One region of the Belnapia sp. genome, then DNA from elsewhere that is predicted to be linked to it. Evidence: predicted binding sites of a transcription regulator. Region 1 holds the regulator's gene; the other holds the start of a gene.

Region 1 (5,175 bases):
TCCAGGCCCCGCCGCTGTCGACGAAGAGGTTGGTCCCCGCCGCCAGCCCGGTCAGCGCAACGGGCATGTGCGGCGCCTGCGCGGCGAAGACGATGGCGAGGCTGCGCGCGGCGATGGCGAACTCCTCCGCCGCGAGCGGCACCGCGCTGGCGGCGGCGGCGAAGCCGAAGCCCGTGTCGCGCAGGCGGAGCGCGCCGTGGCGCTCGGCGGTCAGCCCCTCGAGCTGGTGGTAGAGCGGCGGCAGGGACGCTGCATCCGCGGCCTGGCCATTCGCGCGCTCGGACATGTGATCACCTTCCTCGGCTGGGGTTATGCCCCGGCTCGTCACGCTTCGGCAAGCGTCGGAGCCCGGGGCGGGCCGCGCCGAGGCAGGCGCCTCAGGCCGCCGCCTCCGAGCGCTCGCCGAAGAACTCGGCGAAGTCCTGCTGCTGCCGGCGCAGCTCCCGCGCCAGCGGGGCATGGACCGGCCGGCGACCATGCCTCGGCTCCATCTCGAGCAGGCCGTTCGGGCAGTAGCGGTCGTTGTCCCAGCCCGGATGGCTGAGCACGGGGTAGAGGCAGATGCCCTCCACCGGCACGCCGGCGCGGATGGCCTCGCGCACCTCCTCGGCGACGTAGCGCAGCCAGAGCGCGCGGCGGTCGCCCTCGATGCTGGTCTCGGCGACGAAGATGGGGCGCTGGAAGTGGGCGTGGACCTTGGCGAGCAGGTCGCGCAGCGGCACCCAGCGCTCGTCGAAGACCGAGAGCGGGGCGGCGTCGCGGCCCTCATGCAGCCACCACTGGTTGTTCCAGTAGAAATTCACCCCGATGGCGTCGAGCACGTCCTCCGAGCCGCCGAGCTCCGGCGCCTGCCGGCCGAGCAGCATATCCCAGGCTTCCCACATGCCGGCGTTGCGCGCCTCGGAGGGGGCGATGTCCTCGACCACATTCGGCCGGCCGACGGTGTTGACCAGCGGCTCCACCGCGAAGACGCGGGTGCCGGGCACCACTTGGCGCATGGCGCGGGTGGCGGCCAGCGTCGCGGCGACGGCCTGGCGCTTCACCTCCGGCCCACGGCCGCGGGTGCAGGGGTTGAAGTGCCCGGTCTCGCCGCCGGCCCAGGCGAGGAAGGAAATCTCGTTCAGCGGGCAGAGGGTCGGCGCCTGGCCGGTCTCGGCGCGGGCCAGCTCGGCGAAGCGCACCGCGTATTCGGCGAAGCGCGGGGCGAAATCCGCCGAGAAGAAGTCGAGCCAGTCCGGCCAGCCGTAGTGGCAGAGGTCCCAGACCACTTGGGTGCCGGTGCGGCTCGCGGCCTGCAGCAGGGCCTGCACCGGCGACCAGTCATACTGGCCGGGGCCGCCGGCCTGGACGAGGTGCCAGCGCACGCCGTCGCGCACCGCGCGGATGCCGTGCTCCGCGACCTGGCGGTAATCCTCCTCGGCCAGCAGGTCGTGCCGGGTCGCGGCGATGAGGTCGAGCCGGCGCCCGTCGTTGCGGCGATGCGTCGAGCATTCGAAGCCGCCGAGGAAGAAGCTGCGGAACAGGCTGGGTCGGAAGGTCACGATCGGGTCCATCCGTTGTGGCGGGGTGGGTCCCCATCGGGACGGGCAGGGTGTCGCACGGACGCCTTGCCCACTCCTTGACGGCGGAACCGATGCCACAAAGCCGGAGGGCAGGATGCGTTCCCGCCCCCGGATCAGCCCAGCAGGCGGCCGATCACGCGCGCGGTGTAGTCCACCACCGGGATGACGCGGCCGTAGTTGATCCGCGTCGGGCCGATGACGCCGATGGCGCCGACGATCTTCTCCTGCCCGTTGCGGAAGGGGGCGACGACCATGGAGAGGCCGGCGCTGTCGAACAACCCGCTCTCGGCGCCGATGAAGATCTGCACGCCCTGGCCGCGCTGCGCGAGGTCGAGCAGCCGGAGCACCGTCTCCTGCGCCTCCAGCCGCTCGAACAGCGCCTGGATCTCGGCAAGGCGGGCGGCCTGGTCGAGGTTCTGCAGCAGCTTCGCCTGGCCGCGGATGATGAGGCTGCCGCCGCCGCCGCCCGCCCAGGTGGCGAGGCCGGATTCCACCACCTGGTTGGTCAGCGCGTCGAGCGCGGTGCGGTTGGCCGAGATCTCGTCGGTGACATGCAGCCGCGCCTCGTCGAGCGAGCGGCCGGCCAGGCGGGCGTTCAGGTAGTTGCTCGCCTGCACCAAGGCGGAGGGCGGCAGGCCGGGGGGCACGTCGATCACCCGGTTCTCGACCCGGCCATCGGCGGTGACGAGCACCACCAGGGCGCGGCCGGGGCCTAAGCCCACGAATTCGATGTGGCGGACCGTGCCCTCCGATTTCGGCGCGACGACGAGGCCCGCGGCGCCGGCGAGGCCGGAGAGCATCTGCCCGGCCTCACCCAGCGTCTCCTGCATGGAGCGGCCGGAGGCGGCGCAGCGGGCGGCGATCTCGCTCCGCTCGTCCTCGCTGAGGTCGCCGAACTCGAGCAGCCCGTCGACGAAGAGGCGGAGGCCACGCTCGGTCGGCAGGCGGCCGGCGGAGGTGTGCGGGGCGTAGAGCAGCCCGGCCTCCTCCAGGTCCGCCATCACGTTGCGGATGGAGGCGGGGGAGAGGCCGAGGGGCAGGCGGCGCGAGAGGGTGCGGGAGCCCACCGGCTCCCCGGTCGTGACATAGATCTCGACCAGCTCCCGCAGGATGGTCGCGGCGCGGGTGTCGAGGCTGGCCAGGGACGTGCCGACGCCCGCCCCGAGCGGGGTTTTCGGCGGGACCATCAATGGCTTGAACCCTTGTGCATCCGGTCAACAAGGTAGGGATCGGGACCGGGCCGCGTCAATGCGCCGCAGGGCCGGAGCGGAGACGGCAGGTTCCGGACAAAACCCTCCCCGCCGTCCCCTGGGGCAGGCCGGCGCGGCATGGGAGGGATGGCTGGCATGGGTGGCTCCACCGAAGGGCGGGGAGCTTAGCAGGAAATTATTCCTTAAGACAAGCGAAATCGGGCGCTATCCCCCCGCCAGCGCGGGGCGATCCAGGCATGGGCACGGACCGGGCCGCGGGCTGTCAGCGGACGGACGGGGGTCAGGCGGTACTCCGCCCCCTCATAGGCGGCGAGGCGGCGGAGGGCGGCGGGGCCCGGCCGCAGCAGGGCGCCATCAGTGATGGCGCCGGCCTGCCGGACCAGCGTCGGGTAGGGGGTGCCGCGGAGCGGGCGGCGGGCATGGCCCGGAAGCGTCGCGGGGCGGAGCCGCCAGGCCAGGCGGGGCTCGCCGGATTGCCGGGCGAGCACCCTGGGATCCAGCAGGCTGCCATAGAGGAAAAGCAGCACGCCTGCGCTCCTGCCGCTGAAGGCCGCCGCCTGCGAGGGACCGGCAGCCCCCGAAGGCTCAGTGGCCGGCATTCTCCGCCGAGAAGTCGGGGACGGGCAGGCCGCTGGACGTCAGCTGCTCGACCAGCAGCGCCTTCAGCCGGTCGAGTCCGGCCTCGGAGGAGGCCTCGCAGCGGGCGACCAGCACCGCCTGGGTGTTGGAGGCGCGCAGCAGCCACCAGCCGTCATCCGTCAGCACGCGGACGCCGTCCACGTCCTGCACCTTGGCGCCGGAAGCGGCGAGGCGCTGCTTCACCTCCTGCACCACCTGGAACTTGCGATCCTCGGCGCAGTCGAAGCGGAGCTCCGGCGTGTTGACGACCTGCGGCAGGGCGGCGCGCACCTCGCTCAGCCTCTCCTGCATCCGGGCGACGATGCCGAGCAGGCGGATGGCGGAATAGGGCGCGTCGTCGAAGCCGTACCACTTGTCGGCGAAGAAGATGTGGCCCGACATCTCGCCGGCGAGCGGGCTGCCCGTCTCGGCCATCTTGGTCTTGATGAGGGAGTGGCCGGTCTTCCACATCAGCGGCGTGCCGCCGGCCTTCGCCACCTCGTTGAACAGCACCTGGCTCGCCTTGACGTCGGCGATGATGGTGCCGCCCGGCTTCGCCTTGAGGACGTCGCGCGCCAGGATGATGAGCAGCTGGTCGCCGAAGAGGATGTGGCCCTCGTTGTCGACGACGCCGATGCGGTCGGCGTCGCCGTCGAAGGCGATGCCGAGGTCGGCGCCGGTGCGCACCACCTCGGCGATGAGCTGCTCTAGGTTCTTGGCGACGGTCGGGTCGGGGTGGTGGTTGGGGAAGGTGCCGTCGACATCGGCGTTGACGACGGTGTGCTCGCCGGGCAGCTTGCCGGCCAGCACCTTCGTCACCTCGCAGCCGGAGCCGTTGCCCGGGTCCCAGACCACCTTCAGCCGGCGCTCGCCGCCGTCGTAGTCGCGCAGCACGCGGGCGACATAGTCCTCCATGATCTCGACCTGGCGGTCGGTGCCCTCGGTGGCGACGGGGACGACGTCGCCGTCGCGCGCCATGCGGCCGATCTCCTGGATCTGCGGGCCATAGAAGGGCTTCTGGCGCAGCATCATCTTGAAGCCGTTGTAGTTCGGCGGGTTGTGGCTGCCGGTGACCATCACCGCGCCATCGGCCTGCAGGGCATGGCTGGCGAAGTAGAGCATCGGCGTGGCGACGAGGCCGATGCGCAGCACCTCGAGCCCGCAGGCGCGGAGGCCGGCGACGAGCTGCGGCTCGAGGTCGGGCGAGGACAGGCGGCCGTCATAGCCCACCGCGACCTTGCCGCCGCCCTTGCGGATCACGATCGAGCCGAAGCAGCGGCCGATGGCGAAGGCGTCCTCGGGCTGCAGCGTCTCGCCGATGATGCCGCGGATGTCGTATTCGCGGAGGACGGTGCCGTGGAATTCGTGGTGGAAGACGGACATGACGGTTCCTTACGCGTAGCGCTTCATGATCTCGCGCATGGCCGGCGCCATGTCGGGCCGGGCCATGGCGAAGGCGATCTGCGCCTCGAGATAGCCGGCCTTGTCGCCGCAGTCGAAGCGCCGGCCCTCGTAGAGCACGCCATGGAAGGGCTGGGTGCCGATCAGCTTCGCCATGCTGTCGGTGAGCTGGATCTCGTTGCCGGCGCCGCGCTCCATCTTGGAGAGATGGCCGATCACCTCCGGCATCAGCACGTAGCGGCCGATGACGGTGAGGTTGGAGGGCGCCTTCTCCACCGGGGGCTTCTCGACCAGGCCCTTCACCTCGACCAGTCGGCCGGTGGTGGCGCCGGGGTCGATGACGCCGTAGCGGTTGACGATCTCGCGCGGCACTTCCTCGACGG
Region 2 (5,175 bases), on a different contig from region 1:
GTCGGGTCGGAGGCGACTTCCAGCACGGTGCCGTCGGGGCGGATGCGGACATAGCGGCTCGGGACGGTCCGGTCGAGGCAGCGGGCGGCGGCGACCTGCCGCGCCGTCGCCTCGGCATCGCCGAACTCGCCGGCGGCGGCCTGCGTCTCGACGATCGCCAGGAAGGACATGCCGAGCGGGATGCTGTCGCCGGGGATGGCGCCGAGGTGGCGGGCCAGGTGGTTCGCCGCCACCAGCCGGTGCTCCGCGTCGAACAGGGCGATGCCGTGGCGCATGCTGTCGAGCATCAGCTGCAGCATGGCGCAGTGGTCGAGCCCCGGCGCGACGGCGGCATCCCCTTCGATCATGGCCGTCTCCCCGGGCCCCGGAGGCCGTGCAGCGCGAGCAGCGCCGTGGTCAGCACCAGGACGGCCGTCGCTTGGTGCAGCGTGCCGAGCCAGACCGGCACGGCATGCAGCAGGGTGGCGACCCCGAGCGCATATTGCAGCAGCACCGCCCCGCCGAGGCCGAGGCAGGCGCGGCGGGCGAAGCCGGGCGGCAGGCGGCGCCAGCCGGCGAAGGCGGCACCGAGGGCGGCCAGCGCCGCCAGGCTCGCCAGCAGGCGGTGGTTGAACTGCACCGCCGCAACATTCAGCGTCAGGTTCGCCCAGACGCCATCGAGCCGCCAGTAGCCCGGAGGCACCAGCCGGCCCTCCATCAGCGGGAAGGTGTTGTAGTCGAGCCCGGCGCGGTTGCCGGCGACGAAGCCGCCGGCGAGCATCGCCGCGGCCAGCAGCCAGGCCGCCGCCTTGGCCTGGCGGCGGATGCTGCCGGCGGCCGGCAGCGCCTCGGCGGGGCGGGGGCGCAGCAGGCCGAGCCCGGTCCAGGTCAGCGCCGCGAAGAGGCCCAGCGCTAAGCTCAGATGCACCACCAGCCGGTAGGGAGAGACCGCGGTGCGGTCCGCCTCGAAGCCGGAGGCGACCATGAACCAGCCGACCGCGCCCTGCAGGCCGCCGAGCACCAGCAGCAGCAGCAGGCGCCCCTTGTAGCCGGCCGGGATGCGGCCGCGCAGCCAGAACCAGGCGAGCGGCAGGGCATAGGCGAGGCCGATCAGCCGGCCCCAGAGCCGGTGCGCCCATTCCAGCCAGAAGATCTGCTTGAAGCCCTCGATCCCGAAACCCTGGTTGACGAGCTGGTATTGCGGGATGGTGCGGTAGAGGTCGTAGAGGCGCTGCCACTCGGCGTCGGAGAGCGGCGGCAGGGTGCCGGAGAGCGGCGCCCATTCCATGATGGAGAGGCCTGAGCCGGTGAGGCGGGTGGCGCCGCCGAGGGCGACCATGACCCAGACCATGGCGGCCACGCCGAGCAGCCAGAGGCCGACGGCGCGGGGGGACGTCCGGCTGCGGACCGGGCGCGCGGAGGGTGCATCGAAAGGCATCCTCTTAGTATAGTGCGGCAGGTCGCCAAGGACACCAATGGAACGCCGCCCCGGCGGAACAATCGGTGCGGCTTGCGGCGCGCCCGCGCGGCTGCTACCGCAGCGGCGCGATGCAGACCGCTCCCGATGCGGCCGGTGCCCCCGCCGGTTCCTCTCTGGCGGCCTCGGCCAAGCCCCCCCTGATCTCGGTCGTGATCCCGGTGCGGAACGAGGCGCCCAACATCGCCCCACTGGTCGCCGAGATCGAGGCGGCGCTAGCCGGGATGGCGCATGAGATCGTCTATGTCGACGACGGCTCGACCGATGCGACGGCGGCGGCGCTGCGCGAGGCGGCGCGGGGGGCGCCGCTCCGGCATCTCCGGCACCGGGCGAGCTGCGGGCAGTCGGCGGCCGTGATCACCGGGGTGAAGGCGGCGCGGGGCGGTTGGATCGCCACCCTCGACGGCGACGGGCAGAACGACCCGGCGGACATCCCCCGGCTGCTGGCGCGGGCCCAAGGGGAGATGCAGGCCGAGCCAGGGCCGGTGATGGTCGCCGGGCATCGGGTGACGCGGCGGGACAGCTGGGTGAAGCGGCGCTCCAGCCGCATCGCCAACCGCATCCGCGCCCAGTTACTGGGCGATGCGACGCCGGATACGGGGTGCGGGCTGAAGGTGTTTCCGCGCGCGCTCTTCCTCGAGCTGCCGCATTTCGACCACATGCACCGCTTCCTGCCGGCCCTGGTGCTGCGCCAGGGCGGGCGGGTGGTGAGCGAGCCGGTGAACCACCGGCCACGGGTCAGGGGGCAGTCGAATTACGGGACGCTGGACCGGCTGGCGGTGTCCATCTTCGACCTACTGGGCGTCGCCTGGCTGCAGCGGCGCGGCTCCCGTCCCGTGGTGGAGGAGTGAGCGAGCGGGCGAGGGCCGTTGCCAAGCTGCTGGTGCTGGCGGCGGGGCTGGCGGCGGCGGGGCTGCTGCTCCGGGCGTTCGGCGGGCTGCTCGGGACGGAATGGGTGGACCGCACCATCCGTGGGCAGGGGCTTTGGGGGGAGGGGATATTCCTCCTGGTCGGGATGGCGGCGACGGCGGTGGGCATCCCGCGGCAGGGCGTCGCCTTCCTCGGCGGCTATGCCTTCGGCGCGGTGATGGGCACGGGGCTGGCGCTGCTGGCGCAGCTGCTGGGCTGCGCGCTCTCCTTCCTCTGGGCGCGGCTGGTCGGGCGCGGCTGGGCGGAGCGCAGGCTGGCCGGGCGATTCGGCCGGCGGCTCCGGCCGCTGCGGGACCTGCTGGCGGCAAGCCCCTTCGATGCCACTCTGGCGCTCCGGCTGCTGCCGCTCGGCAACAACCTGGCGCTGAACCTGCTGGCGGGGATGGCGGGGATCGCGCTGCTTCCCTTCCTCGCCGCCTCGGCGATCGGCTACCTGCCGCAGACGGTGGTCTTCGCCCTGCTCGGTAAGGGCGTGCGGGTGGACGGGGCCTGGCAGCTCGGGCTCTCGGCCGTGCTGCTGGTGGGGTCGGTGGCGATCGGCTTCGCCCTGCTCAGGCGGCACCGGGCGGGGCGGGCGCTGGAGGAGTAGCGCCGCCCGCCTGGGCTCAGTGCAGGACGAATTGCCCGTTGGCGAAGCGGAGCTCGGCCGGGCGGGTCAGCGCGGCGGAGGCGACGCGGACCGAGTAGAGCGGCCCCTCAATCTCGCGCCGCCAGAAGTCGAGGAAGCGGGAGAGCTCGGGGAAGGCGGGGGCGCAGTCGACCTTCTGCCAGACGAAGGTCTGCAGCACGCTGGGGTGGTCCGGCATGTGGTAGAGGATCTCGGCGGTGGTGAGCCGCCAGTCGGGGATGCGGACGAAGCGTTCGAGGCTGTGCAGCACGCAAAGCGTTCCTTCTGGTCGGTGCCAGCCGTTGCGGCCGGCGTTTTCCTCCACTCATGCAACGCGAAGCTTGCCACGTCTTTCCGGGTGGGTTGCAACAAAATTGTTGGATTTCAGTGGGTTGGCACTCGCATTCCGAGAGTGCTGCAAATCTCTTGACGGCCACGCAAGCCTGCCCTAGATGGCTGGCACTCCTCCGGGGCGAGTGCTAGCGGTCCCGCTGGCGCCTCCCGGCGGGGGGACCCATTCCTTGAGAATAGGCCAGGAGAGGACCGCATATGAGCTTCCGTCCCCTGCATGACCGCGTTCTCGTCCGTCGCGTGACGGCCGAGGAGAAGACCCGCGGCGGCATCATCATCCCCGACACCGCCAAGGAGAAGCCGCAGGAAGGCGAGGTGATCGCCGTCGGCTCTGGCACGCTGAACGACAAGGGCGAGCTGCGCGCCCTCGACGTGAAGGCGGGCGACCGCATCCTGTTCGGCAAGTGGTCGGGCACCGAGGTGAAGCTCGATGGCGAGGAGCTCCTCATCATGAAGGAGTCCGACATCATGGGCATCCTCGACAACCCTGCCGTCGCCAAGGCCGCCTGAGCCACCCGCTCACGCGCCTCTCACTCGTCGTCAACAATGGCGGACGGGACCGCGCCGGGGCAGACCGCCCTGGCAGCGATCGGACGCCGAACCAATGAGGTACATACATGGCTGCGAAGGACGTTAAGTTCGGCGCCAATGCGCGCGACCGCATGCTGCGCGGCGTGGACATCCTGGCCGACGCCGTGAAGGTGACGCTCGGCCCCAAGGGCCGCAACGTCGTGCTCGACAAGAGCTTCGGCGCCCCGCGGATCACCAAGGACGGCGTGACCGTCGCCAAGGAGATCGAGCTGGCCGACAAGTTCGAGAACATGGGCGCGCAGATGGTGCGCGAAGTGGCCTCGAAGACCAACGACATCGCCGGTGACGGCACCACCACCGCGACCGTGCTGGCCCAGTCCATCATCCGCGAGGGCGCCAAGGCCGTCGCCGCCGGCATGAACCCGATGGACCTGAAGCGCGGTATCGACAAGGCCGTCGCCTCCGTCGTCGGCGAGCTCGAGGCCAAGACCAAGAAGATCTCGACCTCGGCCGAGGTGGCGCAGGTCGGCTCGATCTCCGCCAACGGCGAGACCGAGATCGGCGAGATGATCGCCCAGGCCATGGAGAAGGTCGGCAACGAGGGTGTCATCACGGTCGAGGAGGCCAAGGGCATCCAGACCGAGCTCGACGTCGTCGAGGGCATGCAGTTCGACCGCGGCTACGTCTCCCCGTATTTCATCACGAATGCGGAGAAGATGATCGTCGAGATGGAGAACCCCTACCTGCTGATCTTCGAGAAGAAGCTCAGCCAGTTGCAGCCGATGCTGCCGCTGCTCGAGGCGGTTGTTCAGTCCGGCCGTCCGCTCATCATCGTCGCCGAGGATGTCGAGGGCGAGGCGCTCGCCACCCTGGTCGTCAACAAGCTGCGCGGCGGCCTGAAGGTCGCGGCCGTGAAGGCGCCGGGCTTCGGCGATCGCCGCAAGGCGATGCTCGAGGACATCGCCATCCTGACCGGCGGTGAGGTGATCTCCGAAGATCTCGGCATCAAGCTCGAGAGCGTGACGCTGGCCCAGCTCGGCAAGGCCAAGATGGTCCGCATCGAGAAGGAGAACACCACGATCGTCGACGGCGCTGGCGAGAAGTCCGCGATCACCGGCCGCGTGGAGCAGATCAAGGCGCAGATCGAGGAGACCACCTCGGACTACGACCGCGAGAAGCTGCAGGAGCGCCTGGCGAAGCTGGCCGGCGGCGTCGCCGTCATCCGCGTCGGCGGCTCGACCGAGGTCGAGGTGAAGGAGCGCAAGGACCGCGTCGACGACGCGCTGCATGCGACCCGCGC

The links. The regulator HrcA, encoded in region 1, represses chaperone genes, less so after heat shock. The targets are predictions, from matches to a motif close to GTTNGCACTCNCNNNNNGNGAGTGCNAAC.
Region 2: groES (co-chaperone GroES) is a predicted target of HrcA. The motif match lies at 3,449-3,477, and genes of this name have one in related genera.

Annotation. Positions count from the first base shown of each region.
Region 1 covers NZ_JCACHU010000048.1:62,367-67,541, forward strand. The annotation lists gene AC5JJ1_RS07855 (SapC family protein) at 1-286, opposite strand, end outside; gene AC5JJ1_RS07860 (glycoside hydrolase family 1 protein) at 378-1,541, opposite strand; gene hrcA (heat-inducible transcriptional repressor HrcA) at 1,676-2,749, opposite strand; gene AC5JJ1_RS07870 (gamma-glutamylcyclotransferase family protein) at 2,956-3,300, opposite strand; gene pgmG (phosphoglucomutase/phosphomannomutase PgmG) at 3,359-4,774, opposite strand; gene AC5JJ1_RS07880 (UTP--glucose-1-phosphate uridylyltransferase) at 4,784-5,175, opposite strand, start outside.
Region 2 covers NZ_JCACHU010000016.1:64,616-69,790, reverse strand. The annotation lists gene AC5JJ1_RS02745 (PAS-domain containing protein) at 1-347, opposite strand, end outside; gene AC5JJ1_RS02740 (COX15/CtaA family protein) at 344-1,417, opposite strand; gene AC5JJ1_RS02735 (glycosyltransferase) at 1,528-2,307, shown strand; gene AC5JJ1_RS02730 (TVP38/TMEM64 family protein) at 2,304-2,975, shown strand; gene AC5JJ1_RS02725 (usg protein) at 2,992-3,264, opposite strand; gene groES (co-chaperone GroES) at 3,543-3,854, shown strand; gene groL (chaperonin GroEL) at 3,962-5,175, shown strand, end outside.